DNA from 3 places in the Clavibacter michiganensis genome. Region 3 is predicted to be linked to each of the others. Evidence: predicted binding sites of a transcription regulator. Region 3 holds the regulator's gene; each other region holds the start of a gene.

Region 1 (3,270 bases), 550 kb from region 3:
AGCGTGCGGAAGGTCGCGACCAGGCAGCGGCGCGCGCCGCCGGCGGAGAAGAGGTCCGGCATGAGCGCCAGGAAGCCGGCCTCGGCGAGGCGCTCGGCCTGGCGGCGCATGACGTCGGTGACGCCGAAGGCCTCGTGCACCACCACGACCGCGGGCCACGGGCCCTCGCCCTGGGGCACCGCCAGCACGCCGTGCAGCCCGGGCGACGCATCCGGCGAGGCCGCGGGCAGGGGGATCTCGGTGAGGGTCACGGGCATGCCCTCACGCTAGGACGCGGCGAGGGCGCCGCCGCCGGGAGGCGACGACGCCCAGGGAGCCGTCATGCGGGCCCGCCATGCGCGGCGGGAGCACCGGGCGGTCAGCGCCAGGCGGTCGGCCCCGCGGATCCGGCGCGGTACTCGGCCATGGGCACGCGGTCGCCCTTCCAGGCGCGCATGACGGGCGCGACGATGCGCCAGCAGCGCTCGGCCACGTCGCCGCGGACCGAGAGGCGCGGGTCGCCCGCGAGGATGCCGTCGAGCACCTCGCCGTACGGCGTGAGCTCGGGCTCGGCGAACTCCGCGCGGAACGTGGACTGCGTGAGGGTGAAGGGCTCGCCCGTGCCGTCCATGGTGACCTCGAGCGAGATGCCGTCGGGCTTGAGGTCGATGACGAGCCGGTCCGGCCGCGCGGATCCGTGGAGGCCCCGCGGCAGGTGCGCCACGGGCTTGAAGGTGACGACGATGCGCTTGGACGCCTCCTTGAGGGCCTTGCCCGAGCGCAGCCGGAACGGCACGCCCGCCCAGCGCGCGTTGGCGACGCCGAAGGTGACCTCCGCGAGCGTCTCCGTCTCGTTGGCCGGATCCACCCCGTCCTCCTTGGCGTACGCGGGGATGCGGGTGCCGTCGACCGTGGCGCCCGTGTAGCGGGCGCGACGGCTGTACGTGACGGGGTCGTTGTCCCACACCTCGGTGGCGCGGAGGACCGCGGCGATGTTCGAGCGCAGGTCGTCCGGGTCGATGCTCGCGGGCGGCTCCATCGCGAAGACCGCGAGCACCTGCAGCAGGTGGCTCTGGATCATGTCGACCAGCGCGCCCGACTTGTCGTAGTAGGCCGCGCGGCCCTCGAGCGCGAGCGTCTCGTCGTAGACGATCTCGACCTCCTCGATGTCCCTCGCGCTCCACACCGACTCGAAGAAGCGGTTGGCGAAGCGCAGCGACACGAGGTTGAGCACCGTGGAGAGGCCGAGGAAGTGGTCGGTGCGGTGGATGCGGTCCTCCGGCACGAGCTTCTGCAGCTGGCGGTTGAGCTGCGCCGCGCTCCGGCTGTTCGACCCGAACGGCTTCTCGAGCGCGAGCGTGGTGCCCTCCGGCAGGTCGAGCTTCGCCAGCTGCTCGCAGACCTGGATGGAGATGGCCGGCGGCAGCGCGAAGTAGAGCGCGGGCGCGCCCTCGCACGCGGCGAGGATCCGCTTCAGGTCGTCGAGGTCGGTGGGGTCGGCCTGGATGTACTTCGTGGACGAGACGATGCCCGCCGCCCGGCGTCCCGTGGCGTCCACCGAGTCGAACGCGGTCTTGACCGTCTTCGTCCACTCCGACGCCGTGCGCTCGCTCCGGCCGGTGCCGATGAGCTGGATCCGCCGCCCCCGATCGCTCGCCACGAGGCTGCCGAGACCCGGCAGGAGGAGGCGTTCCGTGAGGTCGCCGCTGGCGCCGAGGATGACGAGGGTGGAGGGTTCGCTGGTCATCCTCCGAGACTACGGGTCGCGGCTGCCGGGCAGCCGACCTACACTGGGCGAGTCGAACATCCGTTCGAACATCGCGCCCGGGGAGGACGCGGGCGGACATCGAGGGAGGCGCGCGTGAGCTTCACCCACCTGCACGTCGCGTCCGCCTTCTCCGCCCACTTCGGCACCTCGGCGCCCGAGGCGCTCGTCGACCGGGTCGCGTCCGAGGGCGCGCCGGCCGCGGCGATCACCGACCGCGACGGGCTGTACGGCGCGGTCCGCCACATCCGCCGCTCCCTCGCCGCCGGCGTCTCCCCCGTGGTCGGCGCGGAGCTCGGGCTCACGGGCGAGCACCCGGGCCGGATCACGGTGCTCGCGCACGGCGGCACGCGCGGCCAGGGCTGGGCGGCGCTCAGCCGGCTCATCAGCGCGAGCCACGGGCGCGGCACGGCGAGGAGCACCGCCCGGAGCGCGCAGGCCGGCATCGCGCGCACCCGGCCGCCCGCGTTCCTCCTCGGCGAGGACGGTCCGGTGGGCACGGTCATGCTCGGGCCCGACTCGGACGTCGGCCGCGCCGTCGCGGCGGGCGACCACGCGCTCGCATCCCGCCACCTGGCCGAGTGGGCGCGGCTGCTGCCCGGCGCGGTGGTCGTCGAGGTGGTCTGCCACTTCACAGAGCCCGGCGAGTCCGCGAGCCTCCGCCACGCCGCCCGCATGCTCGAGCTCGCCGACGCCCACCGCGTCCCCGCGGTGCTCACCAACGCCGTCCGCTACCTCGAGCCCGACGACGCGCTCACGGGCGACGTGCTCGACGCGGCCGGCACGCTCCGGCCGCTCGGGTCCTTCCGCCCGCAGCCCAACGGGCAGGCGTGGCTGAAGACCCCTACCGAGATGCAGGGGATCGCGCGGGAGATCGCGGGCGCGTCGTCGCTCGACCGCCGGGCGGGCGAGGCGCTGCTGCGCGCCACCGAGGAGCTCGCCGACCGCTGCCGGCTGGATCCGGACGCCGACCTCGCCTGGAGGAAGCCGAAGCTGCCGGAGAAGTCCGTCATCGGCGTCACGGGAGACCCGGACGAGGCGCTCTGGCGGAAGGCCGAGGCCGGGGCCACCGAGCGGTTCGGGCACGTCGACGAGGCGATGCGGCAGCGCGTGCTCGCGCGCATGCGCACCGAGCTCACGACCATCACGGGCTTCGGCTTCGCCACCTACTTCCTCACGGTCGCCGACGTCTGCGCGCTCATGCGCGACATGGGGGTGCGCAACCAGGCCCGCGGATCCGGCGCGGGCAGCCTCGTCAACTACCTGCTGCGCATCTCCAACGTCGACCCGCTGGAGCACGACCTGCTCTTCGAGCGCTTCCTCGGCAAGGTCCGCTCGACGCTGCCCGACATCGACATCGACGTGGAGTCGGCCAGGCGGCACGAGGTCTACCACCGCGTGTTCGAGAAGTACGGCAGCAACCGGGTCACCCTGCTGTCGATGCAGAACACCTACCGGGCCCGCGGCGCCGCGCGCGACGCGGGGCTCGCGCTCGACCTCGACGAGCAGCAGATCGACTTCATCGC
Region 2 (3,270 bases), 550 kb from region 3:
ACCGGTGGTTCCGCAGCGGCATTGAGCACAAGCGGAACAACCTGCAGCGCCTCGCGGCCGAGTTCCCGCACGTCAAGTGGATCCTCGCGGGCGACGACGGCCAGCACGACGAGCTGCTCTACGGCGAGTTCGCCGAGCGGCACCCCGACAACGTCGAGGTCGTCCTCATCCGGCAGCTCTCGGCGGGCGAGGCCGTGCTCGCGGGCGGACGGGCGAAGGCGGAGAAGCGCGCGCTCGACAGCTCGATCCCGTGGGTCTACGCGCCGGACGGGGCGAGCCTGCTCGCCCAGCTCGACGACCTCGGCCTCGCCGACGACTCGGGCACGCGGATCGGCACCTGACCCGGACGCCGACCGGCACGACGAAGGGCCCCGCGATCCGCCGCGGGGCCCTTCGTCGTCGTGCGGTGGATCAGACGGCGTCGGTGAGCGCCTGGAACTCGTCGTCGGTGAGCTCGATGCCCGCCGCGGCGATGTTGTCCTCGACGTGGCCGACCGACTTGGTGCCGGGGATCGGCAGCATGACGGGCGAGCGGCGCAGGAGCCAGGCGAGCGCGAGCTGCGAGGCGCGCGCGTCGTGCTGCTTCGCGAGGGCGTCGAGCGGGCCGCCGTCCTTCGCGAGCTCGCCGGTCGCGAGCGGGAACCACGGGATGAAGGCGAGGCCCTCGGCCTCGGCGTAGTCGAGCAGCGGCTCGGCGTCGCGCTTGGCGAGGTTGAAGAGGTTCTGCACGGAGACGATCTCGGCGATCTCGCGGGCGGCCTTCACGTCGTCGACCTGCACCTCGGAGAGCCCGATGTGGCGGATCTTGCCCTCGGACTGCAGGTCCTTGAGCACGCCGATCTGGTCGGCGAGCGGCACGGCAGGGTCGATGCGGTGCAGCTGGTACAGGTCGATGCGCTCGAGGCCCAGGTGGCGCAGGCTCAGCTCGGCCTGCTGGCGCAGGTACTCGGGACGGCCGACGGGCTGCCAGTCGCCGGGGCCGGGGCGCGTGAGCCCGCCCTTGGTCGCGATGACGACGTCGTCGGCGTACGGGTGGAGCGCCTCCTTGAGGAGCTCCTCGGCCACGAACGGTCCGTAGGAGTCGGCGGTGTCGAAGAACGTGACGCCGAGCTCTGCGGCGCGGCGGATGACGCGGACGGCCTCGTGCGGGTCCTCGGGGGCGCCCCAGACGCCCTCGCCGGTCAGCTGCATGGTGCCGTAGCCGAGCCGGACGACGGGCAGGTCGCCGCCGATGGCGAAGGTGCCGGAGGCCCCGGCGGGGCGGGTGGTGGTGTCGGTCATGTGGACCCTCCTCGGGTGTCGATGACGAGGGGGCGTCTGCCGCCCTCGGGACACCGGGGCCAACGCGGCGGGTGGCGGATCCATGCCCGATGCGCGCGATCCGGACCGGACCCTCAGGCTCCGGTCGAGGGTGAGGTGGATCCGCCCGCTCCCCTCGTGGATGTCGGCGGGCGTTCCTACACTCGGATCAGACGTTCGAACATCCGTTCGAACGCGGGAGCGCGGCCGGCGCGAAGGCGAGAGGAGCGGCACCATGCGGATCGACGAGGACGTGGAGGTCGAGCTCTCGGGCGACGGATCGCCGCTGCGGTTCACCTGGCGGGGCGTGGTCTACGGGGTGGTGAGCTCGCCCGAGCGGTGGATCGCGCGGGTCGACTGGTGGCAGCGCACGGGCCGCGCGCCCCGCGGCGCGAGCGCCCACCTGCTGGAGCTGTCGATGTGGCGCGTCGAGGCCGTGCCGCTCACCACGGGCGCGCGCCGGGTCGACGGCTCGTTCGACCTGAGCGTCGACGCGCGCGGCCGCTGGTCGCTCGTCACCGCGTCGGACGAGGAGCTCGACGTGCGCCTGTTCGCCTGATCCCGCCCGCCCCGTCCACCCGGTCCGCACGGGCTGCGGGGAATAGCAGGGGACGCCCGCGCCTTCACCCCATCGGCGCCGCGCACGGCGTCCCGCTCGCTGGCCATCCGGGTCGCGGCGCACGGAGGGATCCCGCATGGCGGCACTCGAGTGGCTGTTCGACGCGCAGCTCCGCATCGGCGACCAGGCCATCCTCTGGCGCGAGATCGTCGGCAACCTCTTCGGCCTCGCCAGCGCGCTCGGCGGCATGCGTCGCAAGGTGTGGGCGTGGCCCGTCGGCATCGTCGGCAACGTGCTCCTCTTCACCGTCTTCCTCGGCGCGGTCTTCGGCACGCCGAACCCCGTCAACCTCCTCGGCCAGGCCGGCCGCCAGGTCATGTTCATCGCCGTGTCGGTCTACGGCTGGTACCGCTGGCAGCAGGCCAGGCACGGAGGCGCGCCCGTCGTGCCGCAGTGGGCGTCCGGTCGCGAGCGGATCCTGCTCGTGGTCGCGCTCGTCGGCGGCACCGCGATCCTGACGCCCGTCTTCCGCGCGCTCGGCTCCTACGAGCCCGTGTGGGCCGACGCCTGGATCTTCGTCGGCTCGCTCCTCGCCACCTACGGCATGGCCAAGGGCTGGGTCGAGTTCTGGCCGGTCTGGGTCGCCGTCGACCTCGTCGGCGTCCCGCTCCTCGTGAGCGCCGGCTACTACGCCTCCGCCTTCATGTACGTCTTCTACGGCGCCTTCACGCTCACGGGCTTCTTCGTGTGGATGCGCGCCCGCGGCACCGACGCGCCCGCGGTCGAGACGGCCTTCCCGGATCCGCGGATCGTCGAGGCGCCCGCCGAGCGCTGAGGCACGGCTCCGGGATCGCTAGGCCCCGGGCGTCCCGCCGAGGTCGTGGCGCATGAACACGCTGGCCCGCGCGTAGGGCATGTGCCCGACCTCCTCGGGCCGCACGTGCCGGAACCCGACGCTCTCGTAGAGGTGGACGGCCGCCGGCAGGTCGACGCTGCTGCCGAGCACGACGGCGCCCGCTCCCCGTCGTCGTGCCTCGTCGAGCGCGGCCAGGAGCAGCCTCCGCCCGGTCCCCCGCCCGCGGACGGACTCGTCGACCGCCATCTTGGCGAGCTCCCACATGCCGTCGCCCTCGGGGATCAGGGCCACGCAGCCGACGACGCGGTCCCCATCGCGGGCGAGGAGCACCGCGCCGCCGCGGTCGACGATCTGGCCGCGGGGGTCCGCCAGCACGCGCTCGTCGTCGGGCTCGAGCGCGAACAGCGTCGTGATCCATGCCTCGTTGAGGGCGCGGAAGGCGTGGGCGTCGGCGTCGCCACCGAGCGGCGAGATCTCGATCGCGGCGGACGGGGACGGGGACGGGCTCTCGGCGTGCGTGGTCATGGATCCAGCTTCCCCGCCGCCGCCAGCCGCG
Region 3 (3,270 bases):
ACGGCACCGACGTGCTGATCTCGGAGGCGCCGGTGCCGTCGAGGTCGAGCTGGAGGTCGATGGTGGACTCGCTGGTCTGCCGCGTGACGTGCGCGGTGCGCGCGAGGGTGCTCATGGGCTCCATGCTACCGATCGGTTCCCCTCCACCCGCCGCGCTCCCGGCCGCCACCGGGAGCGCGGCGGCGGACCGCTGTGCGTGCGACGCCCCATGCGGCGTCGCCCGAGGATCAGTGCGCGTACTCGGTGGGGACGGCGAGCTGCTGGCCCGCCGCGACGTCCGACGACGGCAGGCGGTTGAGGTCGACGACCGACGCGATGACGTCGCGCGGGTCGGCCGACGGCGCGATCTCCTCGGCGAGGTCCCACAGGGACTGGCCACTGGAGACGGTGACGTACTCGAACGTGGTGCCCGCCGCGTCCTTCGACGCGACGGCCGCGCCGCCGTTGAGCGCCACGAGACCGGCTCCGAGCGCGAGAGGGGCGGCGACCAGCGCGGTGAGGACGAGGCGTCCGCGGCGCGTGATGCGCAGGCGCGTGCGGGGCGCGACGGCGGCCTCCGCGATGGGCGCGAAGGACGGGCCGGCGGGGGTGGTGGCTGCGGGGATGGTGGTGGCTGCGGTGTTCATGGTGACCTCTCGTGCGAGACGGTGGGGCGTCGATACGACGCACCCGGCGGTGCAGTGCGGTGTGGCATGCGATGCGGGTCCGGCAGCTCGCACCCGGCTCTCGGCCGGGAGAGCCGGATGCGAAGCTGTGTTCCGAACATACATTCGAAACCAGCCCTCCGCAAGCCCTCATCACCTAGATCCCGTCGCCACGCCCACGACACGCTCGAACAGGTGTTTGCCCGGGGTGCCTCGGCTGGATACAGTTTCGAGTGCCTGGTGTCCATTGCATCGGGCACCACCGACATCGCCCCCGCGAGCGCGTCGGCCCGCCGGGTCGACCGTGCCGCGGAGGCGTCGGCGACGAGAGGCGGGCCGTGGCATGACGGACGAGCGAGCGGCGGGAGGCGGCGCGACGAGGCGTCGCAAGAGCCTCAGCGACAAGCAGATCTCGATCCTGGAGTTCATCCAGCGCACCATCGCCGGCCAGGGCTACCCGCCGAGCATGCGCGAGATCGGCGACGCCGTCGGCCTCGCATCGCTCTCCAGCGTCACGCACCAGCTCAACCAGCTCGAGCTCTCCGGCTACCTCCGACGCGACCCGAACCGGCCGCGCGCCCTCGAGGTGCTCATCGACCTGCCCGGCAGCGGCGCGGCGGAGAGCGGCGAGCCGTCGACCCCGGTGGGAGACGCCGCCATGGTGCCCATGGTCGGCCGCATCGCCGCCGGCATCCCCATCACCGCGGAGCAGATGGTCGAGGAGGTCTTCCCCCTCCCCCGCCAGCTCGTCGGCAAGGGCGACCTGTTCATGCTGCGGGTCGTCGGCGACTCGATGATCGACGCGGCCATCTGCGACGGCGACTGGGTCGTGGTCCGCCAGCAGAAGACCGCGGAGAACGGCGACATCGTCGCGGCCATGCTCGACGACGAGGCCACGGTGAAGGTGTTCCGCCAGCGCGACGGCCACACCTGGCTGCTCCCCCGCAACAGCGCGTTCGAGCCCATCCTCGGCGACTTCGCCGAGGTCGTCGGCAAGGTCGTCGCGGTCATGCGCTCCGTCTGATCCCCGAGCACGGCGTACGAGAGCGGCCGGTCCCCGAGGGGGCCGGCCGCTCTCGTGCGTGCGGTGGGCGGTGGTGCGGCGCGGATCAGACCGCAGGGACCACCGAGTACGCCTGGACCTGCGCCTGCTGCTCGGCGGTCACGAGCGCGCGCACGCGCGTGCCCTCCTCGACGTAGGCGGTCTCGAGGACCTTCGCCCCGTCGTGGAGCATCGCGACGATCTCGCCGTGCTCGAAGGGCACCAGGAGGTCCACCTCGATGGTCGGCTGCGGCAGCAGCTCTGCGATCCGGCGACGCAGCTCCTCGACCCCCTCGCCCGTGCGGGCCGAGACGAAGACGCCCTGGGGCGCGAGGCCGCGCAGGACGACGCGGTCGCCGTCGGAGGCGAGGTCGCTCTTGTTGAACACCACGATCTCCGGGATGGACGAGGCGTCCACCTCCGCGATGACCTCGTGCACGGTCGCGAGCTGCGCCGCGGGATCCGGGTGCGACGCGTCGACCACGTGCACGAGCACATCCGAGTCGGCGAGCTCCTCCAGCGTCGAGCGGAAGGCCTCGACGAGCTGGTGCGGCAGGTTGCGCACGAAGCCGACGGTGTCGGCCAGCGTGTAGAGCTGGCCCTGGTCCGTCTCGGTCTTGCGCACGGTCGCGTCCAGGGTCGCGAAGAGCGCGTTCTCGACGAGCACGCCGGCCTTCGTGACGCGGTTGAGCAGCGACGACTTCCCGGCGTTCGTGTACCCGACGATCGCGACCGAGGGCACCGAGTTCCGGTCGCGGTTGGCGCGCTTCGTGTCGCGGGCGGGCTTCATCGCGGCGATCTGCTTGCGGAGGCGCGCCATGCGCGTGTTGATGCGCCGGCGGTCGAGCTCGATCTTGGTCTCACCCGGACCGCGCGATCCCATGCCGGCGCCCGCGCCGCCGACCTGGCCACCTGCCTGGCGCGACATCGAGTCGCCCCACCCGCGGAGGCGCGGGAGGAGGTACTGCAGCTGCGCGAGCTCCACCTGAGCCTTGCCCTCGCGGCTCTTGGCGTGCTGGCTGAAGATGTCGAGGATCACGGCGGTGCGGTCGATGACCTTCACCTTCACCACGTCCTCGAGGGCGCGCCGCTGGCTCGGGGCGAGCTCGGTGTCCGCGATGACGGTGTCCGCGCCGACCGCCGCCACGAGCGCGCGCAGCTCCTCGGCCTTGCCGCGACCGAAGTAGGTGCTGGGATCCGGCGTGGGACGCCGCTGGAGCAGGCCGTCGAGCACGACGGCGCCCGCGGTCTCCGCGAGGGCCGCGAGCTCGCGCATGCTGTTCTCGGCGTCGTCGACGGATCCCTGCGAGTACACGCCGATGAGCACGACGTTCTCGAGCCGCAGCTGCCGGTACTCGACCTCCGTGACGTCCTCGAGCTCGGTCGAGAGGCCGGGGACCCGGCGCAGCGCCTGGCGGTCGGCGCGCTCGCTCTGGTCGCCGTCCGATCCCTGCTCGGTGTCGGGGTTGGCGGACAGGGCCTGCGCGCCGGACCCCCGGAAGAGCGCGTAGCCGGCCGACCGGTTCTCCGCTCGGCCGAGGACGCGCGCGACGACGTCGTCCCGGTCGGTGTTCTCGGTGGACG

Evidence for each region. Region 3 encodes LexA, which represses DNA repair genes until DNA is damaged. Its sites were predicted from a motif close to TCGAACANNTGTTCGA; they were not measured.
Region 1: a site for LexA is predicted at 1,779-1,794, ahead of K0V08_RS03335 (DNA polymerase III subunit alpha). Genes of this name have one in related genera too.
Region 2: a site for LexA is predicted at 1,477-1,492, ahead of K0V08_RS03370 (DUF6504 family protein). Genes of this name have one in related genera too.

The regions. Positions count from the first base shown of each region.
Region 1 is NZ_CP080437.1:719,346-722,615, reverse strand. It holds gene K0V08_RS03345 (dienelactone hydrolase family protein) at 1-257, opposite strand, end outside; gene K0V08_RS03340 (glucose-6-phosphate dehydrogenase) at 359-1,726, opposite strand; gene K0V08_RS03335 (DNA polymerase III subunit alpha) at 1,841-3,270, shown strand, end outside.
Region 2 is NZ_CP080437.1:725,472-728,741, reverse strand. It holds gene K0V08_RS03380 (App1 family protein) at 1-341, shown strand, start outside; gene K0V08_RS03375 (aldo/keto reductase) at 412-1,281, opposite strand; gene K0V08_RS03370 (DUF6504 family protein) at 1,535-1,858, shown strand; gene pnuC (nicotinamide riboside transporter PnuC) at 1,995-2,693, shown strand; gene K0V08_RS03360 (GNAT family N-acetyltransferase) at 2,712-3,239, opposite strand.
Region 3 is NZ_CP080437.1:1,272,030-1,275,299, forward strand. It holds gene hisB (imidazoleglycerol-phosphate dehydratase HisB) at 1-115, opposite strand, end outside; gene K0V08_RS05910 (hypothetical protein) at 228-626, opposite strand; gene lexA (transcriptional repressor LexA) at 988-1,668, shown strand; gene hflX (GTPase HflX) at 1,754-3,270, opposite strand, start outside.